One region of the Massilia scottii genome, then DNA from elsewhere that is predicted to be linked to it. Evidence: predicted binding sites of a transcription regulator. Region 1 holds the regulator's gene; the other holds the start of a gene.
What was found. Region 1 encodes LexA, which represses DNA repair genes until DNA is damaged. Its sites were predicted from a motif close to ACTGTATNNNNATACAGT; they were not measured.
Positions count from the first base shown of each region.

Region 1 (5,807 bases):
GTTCCCGAACATTGCGGCCAACTACAAGCGCAATGCGCCGGCGCAGTGGGGCATGGCGCAGTTGCGCGCCAAGGCCCTGCGCGACTTCGGCGCCTCGCTGGCGCCGGAAGCGGCTCACCACATCGCGGTGGGGGCGGAAACGCTGGCGCTGCGCATGGAGCGCGCTTCGGCCAATGCGCTGGCAGTCGGGCGCATGCTCGAAGCCGACGCGCGCGTGGCGGCGGTGTATTACCCGGGCCTGGCATCGCATCCGCAGCACGCGCTGGCGAGCGATCTGTTCAAGGCTTACGGTTCGCTGTTGAGCTTTGAACTGAAAGACGGCATCGATTGCTTCGATTACCTCAATCGCCTCAAGCTCGGTATCTCCGCCAGTAACCTGGGCGATACGCGCACCCTGGTCATTCCCGTCTCGCACACCATCTTCTACGAGATGGGCGCCGAGCGGCGCGCCAGCATGGGCATCGCCGAATCGCTGATCCGGGTGTCGGTCGGCATCGAAGACACGGCTGACTTGCTCGACGACTTCCGCTCCGCGCTGGATTGAACGGGGCAGGACGGCGCGCGCCGCCCTGTCATGTCATCTGGTGACGATGCGGGTTTGTCCACATGGTTCGTACAAATACAAGGTCCTACACGCGATGAAGAAATACCTGTTCTGCCTGGGCTTGATGCTCGCCGGCGTGGCGCACGCGGACGAGCTGGCCAACGCCAACGCCCTGTTCGCGAAAAAGGCTTATCCGCAAGCGCTGCAGCTGTACACCAAGCTGGCCAACGCCGGCAACGCCGAAGCCCAGCTGCACATGGGCGAGATGTATTTTTACGGCGAGGCCGGCACGGTCGACCTGGCCAAGGCCGAAGCCTGGTTCAAGAAGTCCGCCGCCAAGGGTAACAAGACTGCGGCCGGCTCGCTGGAGATGATGAAAAAGCGCGATGCGCGCCGTGCCGACCTGGATTACTGGATCGGCAAATACGATGGCGCCGACCTGACAACGGGCCAGTTCCGTTGCCCGGCGCCGCGCATTCCGGCCATGTCGAAGCAGAACGAAGAAATCGAGAGCGTGTCGGCCAAGGTCGCGGCCTGGCAGGATTGCTACAACGGCTTCGTGCGCAACCTGAACGAGGCCAGCCCGCTGACCAAGCGCATTCCCAAGGATGTGGCCGACCTGCTGACCAAGGAAGAAACCGAGCAGTCGCGCGTGTATCTGGAAGGCGTGTATGCGGGCATCGCCGAAAACGCCAAGGTCTCGGCCAAGCTGGTGCTGGCCGACTTCGGCGCGTGGCGTGCCGCCACCGACGCCTACATCAAGGAACACAACCGCATCGTCACCGAAGCGGCGGCGACAGCGCCGCGCAAGGGCGACTAGGCGGCAAGGGCGCAGTGGAACCGCGCCCGCACGCTCAGTTCCAGCTGCGCATCAACCCTACCGCCAGGCCTTCAAGCGCGAACTCGTCGGTTGCGGGATCGACGTGGATCACCTTGAAGTCCGGATTTTCCGGCAGCAGTTCGATCAGCGAGCCGGTCTTTTTGTAGCGCTTGACGGTGACATCGTCACCGATGCGGGCCACCACGATCTGGCCATTCTTGGCGCTGTCGACCTTTTTGACGGCCAGCAGGTCGCCATCCATGATGCCGGCGTCGCGCATCGACCACCCACGCACCTTGAGCAGGAAATCGGGACGCGACGAAAACATCGCCGGGTCCACGCTGTAGGTCGCTTCCACATGCTCCTGCGCGAGGATGGGCGAACCGGCGGCCACGCGCCCGACCAGCGGCAGCGACATGAGCAGGTTCGGCGGCGGCATGGCAATGGCGTCGACGCTGGCGCCGATCAGGCGGATGCCGCGCGAGGTGCCGGGCGAAATTTCGATGGCGCCCTTGCGCGCGAGCGCCTGCAGATGCTCTTCGGCCGCGTTGGCCGACTTGAAGCCCAGTTCATTGGCGATCTCGGCACGGGTAGGAGGAAAGCCCGTGTTCTCGATCGCATCCTTGATCAGGTTGAGGATTTGTTCTTGCCTTGGAGTGAGCTTGATCATCGGTATGCGGGACTGTGTATATGGACAGACTGTATTTTTGTACAGTATTTCGCGCAATGCAAGGGTTAATTAGCCGAACAGGCGAATTATTTGCGATGGGCGCTGTCCAACAAGTAGCAGAGGAGGTGAGTCATGGATCGGCTTGAGGTTCCAAGGGTGGGTTATGAGGAAGATTTTGTGCTGTGGCTTGAGGATCAGGCGGAGTTGCTGCGTATGGGAAAGTTCGAGCTACTTGATGTCGACAACCTCATCGACGAGCTTGAAGGCGCAGTGCGTGCCGACCGGAGTGAGCTCGAGGGGCACCTTGAATATATCACTGCGTACTTGCTCAGTTTGCAGTTGCGGCCACGGTACAAGCCACGGCACTGGTGCATCAAGCTGAACGACGCCCGTTTTGGCGTGGAATTGCTGATTGCCGACAGTCCCAGTCTGGTTGCCGACATACCCGAACTAGCAGCGCGGCGCTATGCCGAAGCGCGCCGGCGTGCCGCTTGGGAAACACGCCTGCCGGAGTCCATCTTCCCGGCTGCGCTACCTTACAGTGCCGCGCAGCTGCTCGACGACGACTTCGTGCCGTCGTACTCGCCGGATGAGGGGCCGTGAACTGAAATACAGGGTAGAGGAGGCGGGTCATGGATCGACTCGGGGTGCCACTTGCTGACTACGACGATGATCTGATCCAATGGATCGATCAACAGGTGAGGCTGTTGCGCGCCAGGGACTTTGAACACCTTGATGTCGAACACCTTGTGGAGGAGTTTGAGGAAATGGTCGGCCGCAATCAAAGGGAATTGTGTAGCCGGCTGCACGTTCTGATCATGCGCCTGCTCAAGTGCCAGTATCAGCCGCGGCGCAAGTCGACGAGCTGGCTGGCGACCATCAACGAGCAGCGCCGCGCAATTGCTCGGCTGCTGGAGCGCAGTCCCAGCCTGAGCAGGGCGGTCGAGCGCATGGCACGACAAGAGTATGCGCACGCCGTGCGTAGCGCGGCCATCGAAACCCGGCTACCGAAAAGCGCTTTCCCGCCGGAGCCACCCTACACCCCGGCCCAACTGCTCGACGACGACTTCGTGCCATGAACGACGCGCAATCGCACAGCTTTCTCAATGCGCCCTTGATTGTTGCTCTATTTCACGCTATAATCGCCGGCTTTCCCTTCCCACACTCGTCTTGACGCCGAGGTGGGCATTTGTTTAAACGTCCCTAAGGAGTTATGCATGCGTCATTATGAAATCGTTTTTATCGTCCACCCGGACCAAAGCGAGCAAGTCCCGGCGATGATCGAACGCTACAAAGCCAGCGTAACCACGCGCGGCGGTTCGGTTCACCGTGTTGAAGACTGGGGCCGTCGTCAGATGGCTTACTCGATCCAGAAGCTGCCAAAAGCGCACTACATCTGCCTGAACATCGAATGCGACAACGAGACCCTCGTGGAACTCGAAACCGCGTTCAAATTCAATGATGCCGTGCTGCGTCACCTCACCGTTAAGATGAAGAAGGCTGAAACCGCGCCGTCGCCGATGATGAAATCGGTACAACGTGAAGACGCAGCCAAGAGCCACCGCACTGAAGCCCCTGCTCCTGCAGCCGCTCCAGCGCCAGCTCCAGCCGCAGCAGCGTAATTGTTGACCGGGATCCCTGAACCTGACTTGACCTCACCTCGGTGAATCAACTCCAGTTCGTAGCCCTGATTTGCGAGCGCGACGTATTGCGCTATACCCCGGCCGGCGTGCCGATCGTGACCGCCACACTGATGCACAGTTCGCAGCAGATGGAAGCAGGGGTAGCCAGGTTGGTCGAATTTGAAATCACCGCGCTTGCCGCGGGCGAGATTTCAGGTCGATTCAGCCAGGCCGAATTGGGCGCCGTGCATCAGTTCACGGGATTTTTGGCCAAGAAGAACCGCAGCAGCAAAAGCCTGGTGTTTCACATCATTGATTTCTGTGCCGCCGCCTGACGCGACAGCACATTTTTAGATACAGGAGCCTCAAATGGCATTCGGTAAAAAATTCGACAAGAACAAGCTCAAGCTTAAAGAAAAGCGCAAACAACAGAACCCACTGTTCAAGCGTAAGAAATTCTGCCGCTTCACCGCAGCAAACGTTGAACAGGTCGACTACAAAGACGTAGACACCCTGAAAGACTTCGTCCAGGAAAATGGCAAGATCATGCCAGCACGCCTGACCGGTACCAAAGCGCACTACCAGCGCCAGGTTGACACCGCAATCAAGCGCGCCCGCTACCTCGCGCTGCTGCCATACACCGATCTGCACCACGCTTAATCGCTGCGGATAAACTGGAGAAACTCTATGCAAATCATTCTGTTGGAAAAAGTTGTTAACGTCGGCAACCTGGGCGATGTTGTTAAAGTCAAAGACGGTTACGCACGTAACTTCCTGATCCCGCAACGCATGGCTCGCCGTGCTACCGCATCGGCTGTCGCTGAATTCGAAGTCAAGCGCGCCGAACTGGAAAAAGCAGCAGCTGAAAAGCTGGCCGCTTCCCAGGCTCAAGGCGACAAGCTGGGCGGCATGACCATCTCGATCGCTCAAAAAGCGGGCGTCGATGGCCGTCTGTTCGGTTCCGTGACCAACTTCGACATCGCTGAAGCGCTGACGAAAGCTGGCTTCGCTGTAGAAAAAGCGCAAGTGCGCATGCCTACCGGCCCGCTGAAAACGACAGGCGAACACGCTGTTGCAGTAGCCCTGCACACCGACGTCGTTGTCGAGATCACCATCGCTGTCGTTGGCGAAGCTGCCTAAGTCATACTGCCTCATATAGTTGCCTTGCAAGTATCATGCTTGCATAACAACCACAAAAAAGCCGGGTCTTCCCGGCTTTTTTTACGCCCAAAATCCCCCAATTATGTCAGCCAGTTGACCCGAAGCAGGTATAATTCGCGCCATGAACGCACCATCCGATCCGCAGCTCGACGCACTCCGCATCCCGCCCCATTCCATCGAAGCAGAACAATCTGTGATCGGTGGTTTGCTGCGCGATAACGCCGCGTTCGACCGCATTGCCGACATGATGCATGCGGACGACTTCTACCGCTACGATCACCGCATCATCTTCGAGCAGATCGTCAAGCTGATCAACCAGTCGAAACCGGCCGACGTGATCACCGTGTTCGAGGCGCTGACCAACATCGCCAAGGCCGAAGACGTGGGCGGCCTGCAGTACCTGAACGCGATGGCGCAGAACACGCCGTCGGCGGCCAACATCCGGCGCTACGCCGAGATCGTGCGCGACCGCGGCGTGCTGCGCAAACTGATCACCGTGGCCGACGAAATTTCGGGCAATGCGTTCAACCCGCAGGGCAAGGAAGTCAAGCAGATGCTCGACGAAGCCGAGTCCAAGATCTTCGCCATCGCCGAACAGGGCGCGCGCGGCTCGCAAGGCTGGATCGCGGTGCAGCCGCTGCTGACCCAGGTGGTCGAGCGCATCGATGAACTCTACAGCCGCGACAACCAGAGCGAAATCACGGGCGTGCCGACCGGCTTCATCGACCTTGACCGCATGACGTCCGGCCTGCAGCCGGGCGACCTGGTGATCGTGGCCGGCCGTCCGTCGATGGGCAAGACCGCGTTCTCGGTCAATATCGGCGAGAACGTGGCCATCGAAGCGGGCCTGCCGGTCGCGATCTTCTCGATGGAGATGGGCGGCGCCCAGCTGGCCATGCGTATGCTCGGTTCTGTCGGCCAGCTCGACCAGCACCGCCTGCGCACCGGCCGCCTGAACGACGAAGACTGGCCGCGCCTGACGCACGCGAT
Region 1 covers NZ_JAVCWM010000016.1:71,301-77,107, forward strand. Annotated here, with positions in the region: gene RBA41_RS21690 (cystathionine gamma-synthase family protein) at 1-544, shown strand, start outside; gene RBA41_RS21695 (tetratricopeptide repeat protein) at 639-1,364, shown strand; gene lexA (transcriptional repressor LexA) at 1,399-2,034, opposite strand; gene RBA41_RS21705 (DUF29 domain-containing protein) at 2,167-2,637, shown strand; gene RBA41_RS21710 (DUF29 domain-containing protein) at 2,667-3,113, shown strand; gene rpsF (30S ribosomal protein S6) at 3,252-3,656, shown strand; gene priB (primosomal replication protein N) at 3,698-3,991, shown strand; gene rpsR (30S ribosomal protein S18) at 4,026-4,316, shown strand; gene rplI (50S ribosomal protein L9) at 4,344-4,796, shown strand; gene RBA41_RS21735 (replicative DNA helicase) at 4,939-5,807, shown strand, end outside.

Region 2 (5,807 bases), on a different contig from region 1:
ACTGGAACATAAAATCGGCTAACATATACATAAAATTGGCTAACATATATATTTGTTAGCCAATTGACGTCGTGAATCACGGTGCCGTGTCGTCCTGATCCGGGGTGGAGACGCGGGTAGAATCGATTCGCATGAGCCAGCCCCTTTCTCACTTGACTTCGGTTATGGCCGGGTCGAGCCGATCGGGCCCAGGCCGATTCTCCAGGCGCGCCCTCGACAGCGCTACCGCCTCATTCAACTTTTGCTCCAGCAATTGCCGGGATGGCAATCCGGTCAGATATTCGGCGACGTGAATGCCGCTTTGGTCAAGTTCCAGCAGTTCTATCTGTTCACGGTTCTTGCCTGTGCAAAGGATAATGCCCAGTGGTGGCGCTTCGCCCGGCTCTTGTTCATGTTTGGCCAGCCACCGTAGATAGAGCTCCATCTGGCCTTTGTCAGCCGCCTTGAATTCGCCAAGCTTGAGTTCGATGGCGACCAGGCGCCGCAAGCGGCGGTTGTAGAACAGCAGGTCAATGTAAAAATCGTTGTTGTCGATTTGCAGCCGTTTTTGGCGGGCGACAAAACTGAAACCGGCCCCCAGCTCCAACAGGAAATTTTCCAATTCGCGCAGGATGGCGTCTTCGAGATCTTTTTCAAGGTAGTGATCGCGCAACCCCAGGAAGTCCAGCACGTAGGGATCCTTCAGAACGAGGTTCGGGCCAAGCACCCCCTCATCGCGCAAGGTCGCCAGTTCGCTTGTCAGCAATTCGTCGGGCTTGCGCGAGAGCGCCGTGCGCTCGAACAGCATGGAATCGAGCCGGCCCTGCAAGGTGCGCGTGCTCCAGCCCTCGTCGCGGCACATCTCCAGGTAGAACTCCCGCTTGAGGGGATCGTCGATGTAGATCAGGCTGCGCAAATGGGTCCAGCTCAATTGTCTACTCAGTGCGTAGACAATCTCCTCGACCTCGAACACCTCGCCAAAACGCAGCATGTGGCGCAGGTTTTTGGCGCCAAAGCCGCGCCCGTGCTCGGCTTCTAAATCGCGTGCCAGCGAAGCGACGATCTGTTCGCCGTAGCCGGCCCGTTCCCCTTGAAGCACCTCGGCGCGTATCCGCCGGCCAATGCGCCAGTAAAGCATGGTCAGGGCCGAATTGACCGTAGTGGCCAGTCCGGCCTGTGCCTCGCCGATCAGGACGCGGATGTCGCCGGCCAAGCCGGTTGTCACTGCTGCAGCTTGCATGTCTTACGGTTCCTCCTGTCCAGTTGGCTTACGGGCATCGCTAGCGACATCGGTCGACGTCGCTAGCGAAACGTCCCGCTTGGTGCCGCTCTCCGCGCGGCGCTTTCACCTCCGCCAGCGTTTGACGCATGTTGCCAGTGAGGGCTTTGTCCCATTTCCCGGCCGTGGCGCCCAGCACGGGCGTTTTAGCAGTCAACACGGCCACTTTTCCGAATCGCTTCACGGTTCCTCCAAAAATGTGGCGCCACAATCACCGCAGAAGATGTTCAGGCCCGGCTTGCCCCACACGCTGGCCTTGATCGGGCAGCTGCAGGAATACTTGGACCGGTTGCTCTTGTTCGCCGCGCTGCCGGTCGTGGTGCTGAGCGCCGGCGGCGCCAGATCGACGCCGCTGACCGCCGCGATCGCGGCCCCTTCCGGCGGCAGGCCCGCCAGCATCCCGGGCGCCGCAGCACCGGTGGCGCTTCCTCCTGGATGGTACGCCACAAAGCGGTCGTACCACGAGATCTGAAAATCGCGCGTGAGCAGGCCCCGACACACCTCAAGGAAGCGCCCGCCCTCGATCGGATAATCCGCCATCTTGTCGCCGGTTTTCTTCCCGCCCGGCAGGCCGGTCGCGGACGGCATCAGGCCGATCGCCTCCATCTTATCTCCCCATTCCTTGTCGTGGTAGCGGCGGCGCGCTGGAATGCCGTGCTGATGCTGCCAGAGGTGGCACATCTCATGAACCATGGTCCCCATGATCTCGACTAGCGGGACGACCGCAAAATAGGCCGGGTTCATCGCGATTTCGTGCAATTTTTCCTTGCTGCGGTTGCCGAAGCGCCCTGCAGAGAAGTAACCCATGGTGCGGTCCTTGCGCTGCAGCGTCAGCAGGCAGTCGGCCAAGCTGTTGTCGAACAGCTCGGCGTTGAACGTGTCGTAGGCGAGCTGCAGCTCGGCGTAGACGATGGCCGTCTGCCTGACTTCGCTTTTCCATCCGGGCGCATGGCCTGGCGCTCGTGCGGGGCTAACGCTTCCCCCATGAAGAGGCCCAGCATCAAGCGGGCGTGGGTGCTCGTGTTGGCGAAGCGCTGTTTGTGGTTCATGGCTGCTGATGTCGGGCATGTCGAGCTACCGAATACAAAAAATGCATTTTAGCAATTTTGGATTGCACAATCCAAAATTTGTGTCCTTATGCTTTGGATTGTGCAATCCACGCGAAGTTCCCGCAAGCGCCCCAGTGGTTGCAAGCGTCGCCCTTGCCAAGGCGCGCCAGATAGACTACTGTATATAATCACAGTATTTAGAGCAGCCCGACAATGCCCGCCGACCCTCATCCCGCCCCCGAAGAATTGCACCCCGCGTTGTGGCGCGCTTCCCAGCTTGCACGCTGCGCCGCGCGGTGCATCGATACGGGGTTTCCGGCATTGTCGAATCAGCTACCCGGCGGCGGCTGGCCAACCGGAACCCTCGTCGACGTACTGCCCCAACAGGCGGGACTGGGGGAGATGCGGCTGTTGGCGCCGGCATTGGTCAAAGTCGCATCGCGTAGCGTCGTGCTGCTGCAGCCGCCGCACTGTCCGCAGATACTCGCGCTCGGGGGCATGGGCCTGGCTGCGTCCCAAGTGCTTTGGATCAAGAGCAAGAAGGGGACGGACGCGCTATGGGCGGCAGAGCAGGTACTGCGCAGCGGGAGCTGCGGCGCCCTGCTGTTCTGGCCCAGCCACGTGCGGCCGGAAGCCTTGCGCCGGTTGAACCTGGCAGCGCAGGCCGGCGAAACGCTGTTTTTCATGCTGCGCCCGATCGCGGCCGCGCAGGATGCGTCGCCGGGCACCGCTGCGTCTGCGGCCGGCGCCCAGCGGGATGGACGTGGGATTCGTCAAGCGCCGCGGTCCACAACGTGACGACAGCCTGTTCCTGCCCCTAAGCGGTGAAGGGCATTTGACGGTGCCGCAGCCTGCCAGCGGAGTAGAACCATATGGGTCTTAATACCTAAGGCCGTATGCAAATCACTTCCACTTCAGCGGCCTTGTTAATAACCTCTAACGGAACCGATACAAACCGTTTACCTAACTCTAGTACTTTGAATCTTGCCCAGTTACGCTTCTTCTGTTGGGCATCCAGAGCTGCCTGCCCCATTGCAACAGTGAGGGATGGGTCACCAGAGGAAAGAAATTCCACATTGTCATAGTGAATCTCAATTATTCTATTTTTCAAAGACCAATTACCAGAAGCCCTGTTCCGAGTTTTGATAACCTTGCCATTAGTCAGGCGGATATCTACCTCAGCTATTGCCCAAAATTTGCTGTCATTTGAATAATTTGAAGTCTGCTCTACAGTTATTGTCAGTTCCGGGCCAGCCATAGTGTATGGGCCACATTTCCACTCACCAAGCAAGGCTGCGCGTTCTGCACTTTCGGCAACACAACATGTTGACACAAGAAAAACGGATAGCGATACGAATTTGAATAAACGTGTCATGAGAAGGTACGTGAACGATAAAAATCTGATTAGAGAAAAATTGTAGCGCAGATTCATAAGACGCGCGTTCAATGATAAGAACGGTTGCGTCAAGCCGACGGCAAGATAAGGGTAGCACCAGTCCAGCGCCGTGATCTTAATAGACTTGCCATCAGCCAACTAAAAACGGACGCTTATTCGCGAATAGCCCCCTCTTGGTAATCAAACAGATCTTGAGAAAAACCTTCCGAAAGAAAAGAAAGAATTTGAGAAAGGTCCGCTGATGGCGGTACATCAATAGCAATTAAACTAGGTTCGTGACTGCCCTCCCAAGCACATCCCAGTGCCTCAATTTTCCGGATCAGTTCATCTCGGGAGTCCAATTCAAAAAATACCATTCTTATTGTGCTATGGCCATGTGAATTAACCAACGAATCGAACTTTAACTCACCGTTCAATTCCAATCTTGCAGAGATCTCATCGCCAAGAGCAATGCCCATTACATAAAACGGGATATTGGCTATCTTGAACAAGCCATTGTCGTTTTTTTCAGCCCAAAGACTTTCCACTGACACAGGCGGAAAACCGTCCACCTGTTCCAAGTCAAAAAAAACTTTTACCATGCCCGCTGATTTGCTGTCCGCACTTTTGTCATTTATCACTTTTTTCCCTATTGCAATCTCGGCATAATATTTGCCCGTTATCCGGAGTTCCCGAACCACCTTTCGATTTTGGATCTATATGATCGACCTGAGCCTCGTTTCCTGGAGGTGAGACGTCCTTCACTGATTTATTGGCTGGAACCGTTTCGACACCGCATCTTTCGCAAATCACTTTCCCCCCGTTCTTCTGGGCGTTCGCGTCTTTAACAATCTCTCTACCGCGTTTTGTAAAGTCCTTCCCAGGCCTCGAAAGATCTGGGATCTTTTCCGGCATCTTACCGTTGAGGATCGAGGCCGCCGCTCGGACTGCAAAATAGCCGTTTAACGCCTTCGAACCAGACGCTCCGGCTGCACGTTCTCCGCTTTGCCAGATTTCTTGCTCACGCGGCGTAAGACTCATGACTCCAACGCTCGCACCATACAAGGTATCGGGGTCGCGACCGTCTGGATCGACGTATTTGTACGGATTGTTGAGCCCGTAAGCGTATCGATTGAAGCTGCGGCCGGTGTTAGCATCAGTGATGACCGGATCAATGCTCAACATTCTACCAGCAACAGGGTCGTAATACCGCTGCTGCATATAAACCATGCCGATATTGACGGCATTCATGTGCCCCGTATAGCCCAGGGTGGGTACTGCACCTGCAGTTGTAAGCCCGAAAGGTTCATAAGCTGTTCGGTCCAGTACGGCACCCTTACTGTCCGTCCATGCTACTGGACTACCTAAACCATCGGTATGATCATATTTGTTGCCAGCGGGGCTACTCTCCGCAATTACATGATTATGCAAATAGATGAATTTTGTACCGCCACCTAAAGCAACTGAGGTAGGGCGCGTATATAACATTTTTCCTTCTTGACTATAAACTTGAACTTCATTTAATCCATCTGTTCCGATAACGCTAACCCGATGGCCGAGACCATCATATATATAATTTCCACGACCTGGTGCAGAGGTAAGCCGATTTGCTTGGTCGAAAACAAACGCACGGCTTCCACGCTGAATAACATTCCCGCGCGCATCATATTTATATGCAAGATTATATTTTTCAACTGCACTTGCAATACCACTTAACCGGTTGGTTGCAGCATCGTAATTATGAACGGCCGTGCGAGCGGTCCAGCCGGAAAGTAAGGTGCTTGTAGTTATATTATCTAGGGCATCATAAGTATAGGACGCCGTCCCCCAATGAACCGGTGACTTAACGGACTTAAGCCGATCTAGATCGTCATAAGACATTTCGCGATTAGTAATGGATCGCTGTACATCCATTATTTTGACTACGTTCGCGTTCTCGTCATATGAATAGACATCATTAACGACGCCGGCATCTACCGATTTTTCCGGCAACCCACGAGCGTTCTGAGTAAGCGTGTGTTTGATTCCATTGCCATATGTAAAACTGGCAATTGCACCGTTCGGATGATATCTGACGTCACTCGCAAACGCACCAACCTTGCCGGGCTCGCCCAATGCATTTGGC
Region 2 covers NZ_JAVCWM010000031.1:16,486-22,292, reverse strand. Annotated here, with positions in the region: gene RBA41_RS28660 (PDDEXK nuclease domain-containing protein) at 149-1,219, opposite strand; gene RBA41_RS28655 (SprT-like domain-containing protein) at 1,439-2,326, opposite strand; gene imuA (translesion DNA synthesis-associated protein ImuA) at 2,521-3,105, shown strand; gene RBA41_RS28645 (hypothetical protein) at 3,194-3,682, opposite strand; gene RBA41_RS28640 (DUF4265 domain-containing protein) at 3,856-4,323, opposite strand; gene RBA41_RS28635 (RHS repeat-associated core domain-containing protein) at 4,313-5,807, opposite strand, start outside.
Region 2: the regulator LexA is predicted to act here: its motif matches at 2,485-2,502, upstream of imuA (translesion DNA synthesis-associated protein ImuA).